DNA from 3 places in the Neorhizobium sp. 2083 genome. Region 2 is predicted to be linked to each of the others. Evidence: predicted binding sites of a transcription regulator. Region 2 holds the regulator's gene; each other region holds the start of a gene.
The links. The regulator PhoB, encoded in region 2, activates phosphate uptake and scavenging genes when phosphate is short. The targets are predictions, from matches to a motif close to TGTCATNNANCTGTCAT.

Region 1 (3,272 bases), on a different contig from region 2:
TATGCCGCCGCTTCCTTCCCCTTCTTCGAAACCTATTCGATCGTCACCTACATCTATTTGCTGCTGACGATCGGCTTGTCGCGGCATCGAGAGCCGGTTGCGCGGACGGAGGGAACGTTAGCCCTCCGCCCGAGCGACGGTTGCGACATGAACGGAGGCGCGGACCCGCCATGTTTCCGCACCGCTTGGATGAGCAGCGGATGGCGGAGATCGACGGTGCCTCCGGCCGGACGCGCGGCCCTCTTCAGTAGACTTCCGGGACGTACATGTCCGCCGGCACGGGATGGCGGATGTAATCGTCGTGACGAACGCGGCCGGGCAGGTCGATCGCTTCCTTCGGCACGGTCTCGTAAGGCACCTGGGCAAGAAGATGGGCGATGCAGTTCAGCCGCGCCTTCTTCTTGTCGACGGCCTGCACCACCCACCACGGCGCTTCCGGGATGTGGGTCCGCTGGAGCATCTCTTCCTTGGCCTTGGTATATTCTTCCCAGTGGACGCGGCTTTCGAGGTCCATCGGCGACAGCTTCCACTGCTTCAGCGGATCGTGGATGCGCATCTTGAAGCGGAATTCCTGCTCCTCGTCGGTGATAGAGAACCAGTATTTGAGGAGGACGATGCCGGAGCGGACCAGCATGCGTTCGAATTCCGGCACCGAGCGGAAGAATTCCTCCAGCTCGTCCTTGGTGCAGAAGCCCATGACGCGCTCGACGCCGGCGCGGTTGTACCAGGAGCGGTCGAACAGCACCATTTCGCCGGCGGTCGGCAGATGCGGGACGTAGCGCTGGAAATACCACTGGTTCCGCTCGCGCTCCGTCGGCGCCGGCAGTGCGACGGTGCGGCAGACGCGCGGATTGAGGCGCTGGGTGACGCGCTTTATGGCGCCGCCCTTGCCGGCCGAGTCGCGGCCTTCGAACAACACGACCATCTTCAGCTTCTTGTACTGCACCCAGTCCTGCAGGCGGACGAGTTCATGCTGAAGGCGGAAGAGTTCGCGGAAATAGATCTTCCGGTCGATCGTCGGCTCTGCCGGCTCCGACATGCCCTCGGCGACCAGCTCGTCCAGCCGGTCCTCCTCCATCTGCATTTCCAGCTCTTCATCGAAGCTGTCGGCGATTTCGTCCTTGATGCGGCTGAGCTGGTCTTGGATGGGTTCGGACATAAGGCATTCCTCCGTTCTGGAAATTGAGATCAACCACGTTTCCGCGAAAGCTTTATGACAATCATGCGACAGGTTTCCGACGACGCAATTCGATTGCCGATTTCTGCAGAAACTGCTATTGCAGCCGCTATGGGATCGAAATTCGGATGCCTCGCGAACCATATCGTCGTGCTGCAGGACCACAAGCGTCTGCCGGCACGCTTTTTCGCGCGCGTATCCGGGGCGCTTTGCGACCGACTTAGCTGACCTTCCTCAGCTTGAGGCAGCCGCGTGCTGCCGGATACCCATTTCCTGTTTCAGTCAGCTTTACGGACAGCAGCCATGAGCGCACCCCGCACCCTTTACGACAAGATCTGGGACGACCACGTCGTTTCCGAGGATGAAAACCACACCTGTCTTCTCTACATCGACCGTCACCTCGTTCACGAGGTGACGTCGCCGCAGGCCTTCGAAGGCCTGCGCATGGCCGGCCGCAAGGTCCGCGCGCCGGAAAAGACGCTCGCCGTTGTCGACCACAACGTGCCGACGACCCTCGACCGCTACGAAGGCATCAAGAACGAGGAAAGCCGCATCCAGGTGGAGGCGCTTGCCCAGAACGCCCATGACTTCGGCGTCGAATATTACTCCGAAAAGGACGTCCGCCAGGGCATCGTCCACATCGTCGGTCCCGAACAGGGCTTCACCCTGCCGGGCATGACCATCGTCTGCGGTGACAGCCACACCTCGACCCACGGTGCCTTCGGCGCGCTGGCGCACGGCATCGGCACGTCCGAGGTCGAGCACGTGCTCGCCACCCAGACGCTGGTGCAGAAGAAGGCGAAGAACATGCTGGTGCGCGTCGACGGCCAGCTGCCGCCGGGCGTCACCGCCAAGGACATCATCCTTGCCATCATCGGCGAGATCGGCACCGCCGGCGGCACCGGCCACGTCATCGAATTCGCCGGCGAAGCGATCCGGTCGCTCTCGATGGAAGGCCGCATGACCGTCTGCAACATGACGATCGAAGGCGGCGCCCGCGCCGGCCTGATCGCGCCCGATGAAAAGACCTTCGAATATATCAAGGACAAGCCCCGCGCCCCGAAGGGCAAGGCCTGGGACATGGCGCTCGACTACTGGAAGACGCTGCAGACGGAAGAAGGCGCGCATTTCGACAAGGTCGTCGTGCTTGACGCTGCCAACCTGCCGCCGATCGTCTCCTGGGGCTCCTCGCCGGAGGACGTGATCTCGGTTCAGGGCACCGTTCCGAACCCGGATGACATCCAGGACGAGACCAAGCGCAGCTCCAAGTGGCGCGCGCTGGACTACATGGGCCTGAAGCCGGGCACCAAGATCACCGATATCGCGGTCGACCGCGTCTTCATCGGCTCCTGCACCAACGGCCGCATCGAAGACCTGCGCGCCGCCGCCAAGGTCGTCGAAGGCCGCAAGGTCGCCTCGACCGTCTCGGCCATGGTCGTTCCGGGCTCGGGCATCGTCAAGGAACAGGCGGAAGCCGAAGGCCTCGACAAGATCTTCAAGGATGCCGGTTTCGAATGGCGTGAGCCGGGCTGCTCGATGTGCCTCGCGATGAACGACGACCGCCTGAAGCCGGGCGAGCGCTGCGCATCCACCTCGAACCGCAATTTCGAAGGTCGCCAGGGCTACAAGGGCCGCACCCACCTCGTCTCGCCGGCCATGGCGGCGGCGGCGGCGGTCGCCGGCCACTTCGTCGATATCCGCGAGTGGAAGTAGGCAACTCACGGGATGTGAAGAAGCTTAGTCTCCGCCGTCATGCTCGGGCTTGTCCCGAGCATCTGCAACGATTGGATCGGTCGAGACGGTTTGGATCCTTCGGGCAAGCCCAAGGATGATGGAAACGAAAATGCCCGGCCCCAGCGCCGGGCATTTTCGTTTCCGGTGCTCTTACCCCAGCACCTGCACCACCGTCCCCTTGCGCATGAACCGGAGCAACCGCTTCATATCCTGTAAACTGACGGCGATGCAGCCGGCGGTCGGCTGGTATCCCGGCTTGATGAGGTGGAAAAAGATCGCCGAACCACGGTTGCGGGCACGCGAGGAAATGTTCCAGTCGAGGACAAGGCAGATGTCGTAGAGCCCGTCGGCCCGCATCATT
Region 2 (3,272 bases):
GCGCATCCACGGCCTTTCCAAGAGCAAGGCCGACATGGACCAGATCGTCGAAGCGAGCCTGCAGCGCGCCGGCCTCTGGACCGAGGTCAAGGATCGTCTGCATGAATCCGGCACCGGCCTTTCTGGCGGTCAGCAGCAGCGCCTGTGCATTGCCCGTGCGATCGCCGTATCGCCGGAAGTCATCCTGATGGACGAACCCTGCTCGGCTCTCGACCCGATCGCGACCGCCAAGGTCGAGGAACTCATCCACGAGCTGCGCGCCAACTACACGATCGTCATCGTGACGCACTCGATGCAGCAGGCCGCCCGCGTGTCGCAGCGCACCGCCATGTTCCATCTCGGCCAGCTCGTCGAGGAGAACGATACGGACAAGATGTTCACCAACCCCGACGACCAGCGCACCCAGGACTACATCATGGGTCGTTTCGGCTGATCCAGCCGACCGTGCCGCCTGAAAATCAATTTTGAGGACTAGAAGATGGCATCGACCCATATCCTGTCGGCCTATGACGACGAACTGAAATATCTGAGCCGCCGCATCTCCGAGATGGGCGGTCTTGCCGAGCAGATGTGCTCGGACGCCGTGCGCGCGCTGGTCAATTCCGACGCCGCACTCGCCCAGAAGGTCATCTCCGACGACGTGATCCTCGATCACGCCGAGCGCGAGATCGGCGACAAGGCGATCGTCACGATCGCCCGCCGCCAGCCTGTTGCCGCCGACCTTCGCGAGATCGTCGGTTCGCTGCGCATCGCGTCCGATCTGGAGCGCGTCGGCGACCTCGGCAAGAACACCGCCAAGCGCGTCATCGCGGTTCAGGGCACCGGCGTTCCGCGCAAGCTCGCCCGTGGTCTCGAACATCTCTCCGATCTCGCCCTCGTGCAGCTCAAGGACGTCCTCGACGTCTACGCGACGCGTTCGGCGGAAAAGGCCGAGGCGATCCGCATCCGCGACGAGGAGATCGACGCGATGTACACCTCGCTGTTCCGCGAACTCCTCACCTACATGATGGAAGATCCGCGCAACATCACCACCTGCACGCATCTGCTGTTCTGCGCCAAGAACATCGAGCGTATCGGCGACCACGCCACCAACATCGCCGAGACCATCTACTACATGACGACGGGCGCGCAGCCTGAAGGCGATCGCCCGAAGGACGACTCGTCGAACACGCTCGGTGCGATCACCGAATAATGATGGAATGCTGACGGAGCAGAGCTGAAATGCTGCCTAAAATCGCGGTGGTCGAGGATGAAGAAGCGCTCAGCGTGCTTCTTCGCTACAATCTCGAAGCGGAAGGTTATGAGGTCGAGACGATCTTGCGGGGGGACGAAGCCGAGATCCGGCTTCAGGAGCGTACGCCGGATCTTCTGATACTCGACTGGATGCTGCCCGGCGTTTCCGGCATCGAACTCTGCCGCCGGCTGCGCATGCGTCCGGAAACGGAGCGCTTGCCGATCATCATGCTGACGGCCCGAGGCGAGGAAAGCGAACGTGTTCGCGGCCTCGCCACCGGCGCCGACGATTATGTGGTGAAGCCCTTCTCGACGCCGGAACTTATGGCCCGCGTCAAGGCCATGCTCCGCCGCGCCCGTCCCGAAGTGCTCTCCAGCGTGCTCCGCTGCGGCGATATCGAACTCGATCGGGAAACCCACCGCGTTCACCGAAAGAGCCGTGAGGTGCGCCTGGGCCCGACCGAATTCCGTCTTCTGGAGTTCCTGATGGCCTCGCCCGGCCGCGTCTTCTCGCGTTCGCAGCTTCTGGATGGCGTCTGGGGGCACGACATTTATGTCGACGAACGTACTGTCGATGTGCATGTCGGGCGCCTCAGGAAGGCGCTCAACTTCTCCAACATGCAGGATGTCATCCGCACCGTCCGCGGCGCGGGTTATTCGATGGAATCCTGAGGCGGTTCACGCCGCCTCGGTCTTCCGCTGCCATTCCGGCAGCGGGAAGATCCGGTCATAGGCCCAGTTGAAGATGAAGGCATAGACCACGTAGAAGACCGCAAAAGACACATCCATCATCAGCGCATGGAGAATGCTGACGCCGAGATACCAGGCGATCAGCGGCAGAAGCGCGATGAGCAGGCCAAGTTCGAACAGCACCGCATGCGCCACGCGTATTGCGGTGTTTTTCTGCGTGCTGCCGGTGAAACGCTGCATCAGATGGTCGAAGCCGAGATTGTAAAGATAGTTCCAGCCGGTGGCGATCGTCGCACTGCCGATGCCGACCACGCCGATATCGGTGGCCGGCATGCCGAAGGCGATGGCGCCGAGTGGTGTGATGATGGCGAGCCCGATCAACTCGAAACTGATGGCATGGCGGATACGGTCGCGTGTGGAGCGCATGATGACCTCCTGGGTGCTGTTCCGGGTCGTCCCGGAGTTCTTGCCCGGATGGGGGAGGTCGTCCTCGCCATCCTTCAGATAGGCGCAATGCCGATCCGGAGCAAGGCCTGACCGGCAGATCCGCCATCTGCAACAAAAAAAGCGGGCCGAAGCCCGCTTTCGATCTTGTCCTCGTGTCGCGCCGCCGCTCAGACGCGAACGGCAACCTTGCGGCGCTCGTTCACCGGCTGGTAGGCGAGCTTTGCGTGATAGCTGCAATAGGGCGAGGCGTCCGGGGATTCACAGCCGCAGAAGTGGAAATCTTCCTTGAGCGGATCGCCGACAGGCCACTTGCAGGTGCGCTCGGTCAGTTCGGTCAGTGCCAGGCGACGGGAGATCGGCACCACCACGTTCGAGGCGGGACGATATTCCATCTCCTCGTAAGGTTCGACCTCGATCTCTTCCTTCACCATCGTCGCGCCCACGGCGCGGGCTACAGTCCGGGTGGTGGTGGTAACGCGCGATGCATAGTTCGGAGCCCGCGGCGCCGATGTCGTGCGCTTGGCCGCCGATGTGCGACCGGTCGCGACCGTACCGCCGGCTTTCGCCCGGCCGGGAAGGCTGAGGCGATGCACCTTGCCGATCACCGCATTCCGGCTTACGCCTCCGAGTTGTGCTGCGATCTGGCTGGCACTCAGGCCCTCCGACCATAATCTTTTGAGCTTCTCGACACGCTCGTCTGTCCAGTTCATGCCCGTTCTCCGCCTTTGAACGTTGCTGGCATGCAGAATCCTTCCACCTTTGCTGCGAAAATCATTTCGCAGCACCCACTATATCTATGCTTGAGGTGACTAGTTCCGCCGCATGCAGTCTAGTAATTGATCTTTAACCTAGTGTGAGGCTGACTCCGTGGCAAGAGTCGGGCGAATCTGCGGGATTCGATT
Region 3 (3,272 bases), on a different contig from region 2:
GGTCGACGATGGCGGCGTCCTTTGCCGCAGGCGGTGCCTGTCGCAGGACTTTCGAGCCGGCGGTGGTCGGCATGCCCTCGATGTCGAACAGATCCTTCCAGGCGATCGGAATACCGTCGAGCAGGCCGAGCGAGCGGCCCTCCTTCAGGCGCTTCGAGGCGGCACGGGCTTCCGCCGTGGCGCGCTCTTCGAGCAGCGAGACGAATACCGCCTTGTCCGGATAGGCCATTATGCCTGACAGCACCGCTTCCGTGACCTCGACCGGATCGACCTTGCGCATCTGGATGAGCGCGGAAAGTTCGGCGATCGACATGGCACCAAAGGATTTCGTCACGGCAGTCATTCTCCCCATTCCGTTACTGGCGGCCCACAGATGTATCGGATATTTTGTCGATGGGTAGAGGATTTATCGGCCCTGCTTGTGGCATGGAACTTCCCGCATATCGGCGAAGTTCAGTGAGTCCACCGCGTCAGCGGGATATCGGGAAGGATCAGCCCATGAAAAACATCATCGCCATCGCCGGTCTCGCGATCGCACTTGCCGGCTGCAGCACGGACGGCGGCGGAACCACCGGGGCCATCGACATCGGACCCGGCATCCAGCCGATACCCGGCAGTATCACCTATCGCGGCCAGCCGCGCACCAAGCTCACCAAGTCGCCGATCGGCAGCGTCGTGCCCCACGAGTTCCGCAACGAACTCGGCCAGCGGGTCGAGGAAAACTACATCATCCAGCCTGACCGCAGCCTCAAACTGGTCAGCCGGCGGGTCTATCGCGATCCGTTCGGCATCGACGACTAATTGGCTTCAGGCGCGATACGGGCCCAGGCGCGTTCTGTGGCGATCGGTTCGTCGGTCGTGATCTGATCCGGCTTCAATGCCATCAGGGCGGCGAATTGCCGTGCTTCTGCCTCGTCGAACCCCGCGTCCGGGCTTCGGAGGTTGAAGGTCCAGGCATCGACCAGCCTGCCGGCATCGTGGCAGAGGCCGATCAGATCGAGCCCGTCCTTCGCAGCCTGCAGCACCAGTTGCCAGGCCAGGTAGATGGTGTCCGGCTCCGTCGGGCCGGCAATATCTGCGCGCAGGTCCGTCTCCACGCCCTTGAGGCCCTGGTCCCGGTAGATGTCGACGAGCTTGTTGGTCGGGTCGATGCCGCGCTTGAGATCCGGCAGCCTGTTCTTGACGGCGACGATGAGATCGAGATCGGCGCCGCTGATGATGATCGAGGAGCCGGCGCCGGCGAAATATCCGGCGAGATGATCCACGCCGCGCGAGCCAACCGCCGCGAATTCGTCCTTCATGTCGAACTGCAGGAGGGCATCGGGATGGGCGGTCCGAAGCATGGTCGCAAGGTCTTCGCTGAGGATCGGCGGATGGCCGCCTTCCAATAGCGTCAGGCCGCGGATGGTTTCCGGCAAAGCCTCGCGGATGAGGCCGTGGCCGGTGGTCTCCCCTTCCAGTTCTTCGTCATGCAGGACGACGAAGCCGCCATCGGCGCGGACGCGCAGGTCGAGTTCGCTCGAGGCGCCGAGGCGAAAGCCCTCCGCCATGACGCCTGCCGAAAACAGCGGATCCTTGAAACTGCGGCGCAGGCGATGCCACTTCAGCCGGGTGAAATGGCCCTTATAGGCGATGCCGAGGCCTGAAAATTCTGAAGCCATGAAATTCCGTCTAAGGTGGGTGGCGGCGATTCGATCGATGCCAGACTATTGTTTTGGAGCTGCCTGCCATAGATCGATGACAGAATTTTCATGGCTGAGCCTCAAAAGCGGTGATTATCGCTATCGCGGAACGGCTTGTTATGAGGACCTGCCGGATAGTATCCCGAAAATACGCATTATCTCCTGTCACGAAAGGCAGATCTCATGTCCCATGACGCAAACTGGGCGCCTCTTCCTCCCACCAGCACCGGCCTGCGCGGTCGCTGCCCGCGTTGCGGCCAGGGGCATCTGTTCCAGGGGTTCCTGTCGCTGCGGCCAAGCTGCGAGGCCTGCGGCCTCGATTATTCTTTCGCCGATCCGGGGGATGGTCCCGCCTTCTTCGTCATGTGTTTCGGCTGCATCCCGAGCATAGCGCTTGCGGTGTGGATGGAGACCAGTTTCCAGCCGCCCTTCTGGGTACATCTGCTGATCTCGCTTCCCTTCCTGCTCCTCACTTGTCTCGCGCCGATGCGGCCCTTGAAAGGCTGGCTGGTGGCGAGCCAGTATTTCTACAAGGCCGGGCCGGGCAAGGTCGACAAGGGTCAAGGTCCGACGTCCCCCGGCGATGGTCGGGGCAACGGCTGACCGGCGCCGGCGCGTCAGACTTCCTGAACAAGCCTTGCCGGATGGTGAGGAACAATTTTCTCACAAAACCATTCGGCAGGGAGAATTCAAGGAGCATGCAATGTCCGATGCCGATGAAACCGAAATGGAAGTTCACCGAAGGTCGCTTGCGGTCGAAGGTGTGATGATGATGCTGATCGATGGGCTGGCCGCCCGCGGCACCATCTCGGCGGACGAGGCGGAGGACATGCTGCGGATCTTGTCGAAGAGTTCGGCGGCTTCGGCGGCAAGGGCTTCCGGTTCTCTTCGGATCGTACGCCAGCTGAAACGGCTGCGCCGCGGCGACGGTGCAATGACGCCGGGAGCGTGAATTCGAGGAAGCGCGGCGCAACGGCCAAGGGGCGCGGTCCGACGCACCTTTTCTTTTCCGTCCTGTGTTTGACCGGGAACATCTCCAGTCGGGGCCAGTTGGGGGAACTCTTTACGGCTTCAAAGACGAGGAAAGCTCCATGGCTCAGTACCCCACTCCGCCGTTTCCCGAACAGCAGCAGCCGATGCCGGGATTTACCGGACGCATGGATCCGGTGCCGGATCACGGCGAGCTCTCCTATCGCGGTTCTGGCCGCCTGGCCGGCAAGAGGGCGGTCATCACCGGCGGCGACAGCGGCATCGGCCGGGCGGTCGCGATCGCCTATGCGCGCGAGGGCGCCGATCTTTTGATTTCCTATCTCGACGAAGACGAGGATGCGGAGGACACCAGGCGCCTGATCGAAGAGGCCGGCCGCAAGGCGGTGCTGGTACGAGGCGACATCAAGACCGCGGCGCATTGCCGCTCGATCGTCGACCGGGCCGTCAAGGAGCTCGGCGGCATCGACATCCTCGTCAACAACGCCGCCCATCAGGCGACGTTTTCCGACATTGGAGACATCAGCGACGAGGAATGGGAGCTGACCTTTCAGGTCAACATCCACGCGATGTTCTATCTCACGAAAGCAGCGGTTCCCCATA

Region 1: a site for PhoB is predicted at 1,203-1,219, ahead of ppk2 (polyphosphate kinase 2). Genes of this name have one in related genera too.
Region 3: a site for PhoB is predicted at 1,727-1,743, ahead of J2X76_RS10195 (glycerophosphodiester phosphodiesterase family protein). Genes of this name have one in related genera too.

The regions. Positions count from the first base shown of each region.
Region 1 is NZ_JAVDTC010000006.1:198,658-201,929, reverse strand. Features, by position in the region: partial or broken gene J2X76_RS22735 (amino acid ABC transporter permease) at 1-121, shown strand, start outside; gene ppk2 (polyphosphate kinase 2) at 245-1,159, opposite strand; gene leuC (3-isopropylmalate dehydratase large subunit) at 1,481-2,890, shown strand; gene J2X76_RS22720 (L,D-transpeptidase) at 3,062-3,272, opposite strand, start outside.
Region 2 is NZ_JAVDTC010000001.1:1,012,332-1,015,603, reverse strand. Features, by position in the region: gene pstB (phosphate ABC transporter ATP-binding protein PstB) at 1-433, shown strand, start outside; gene phoU (phosphate signaling complex protein PhoU) at 479-1,192, shown strand; gene phoB (phosphate regulon transcriptional regulator PhoB) at 1,222-1,905, shown strand; gene J2X76_RS05215 (PACE efflux transporter) at 1,912-2,349, opposite strand; gene J2X76_RS05210 (GcrA family cell cycle regulator) at 2,538-3,080, opposite strand.
Region 3 is NZ_JAVDTC010000002.1:413,944-417,215, reverse strand. Features, by position in the region: gene J2X76_RS10205 (amidase) at 1-334, opposite strand, end outside; gene J2X76_RS10200 (hypothetical protein) at 499-801, shown strand; gene J2X76_RS10195 (glycerophosphodiester phosphodiesterase family protein) at 798-1,661, opposite strand; gene J2X76_RS10190 (DUF983 domain-containing protein) at 1,866-2,285, shown strand; gene J2X76_RS10185 (hypothetical protein) at 2,386-2,634, shown strand; gene J2X76_RS10180 (SDR family oxidoreductase) at 2,774-3,272, shown strand, end outside.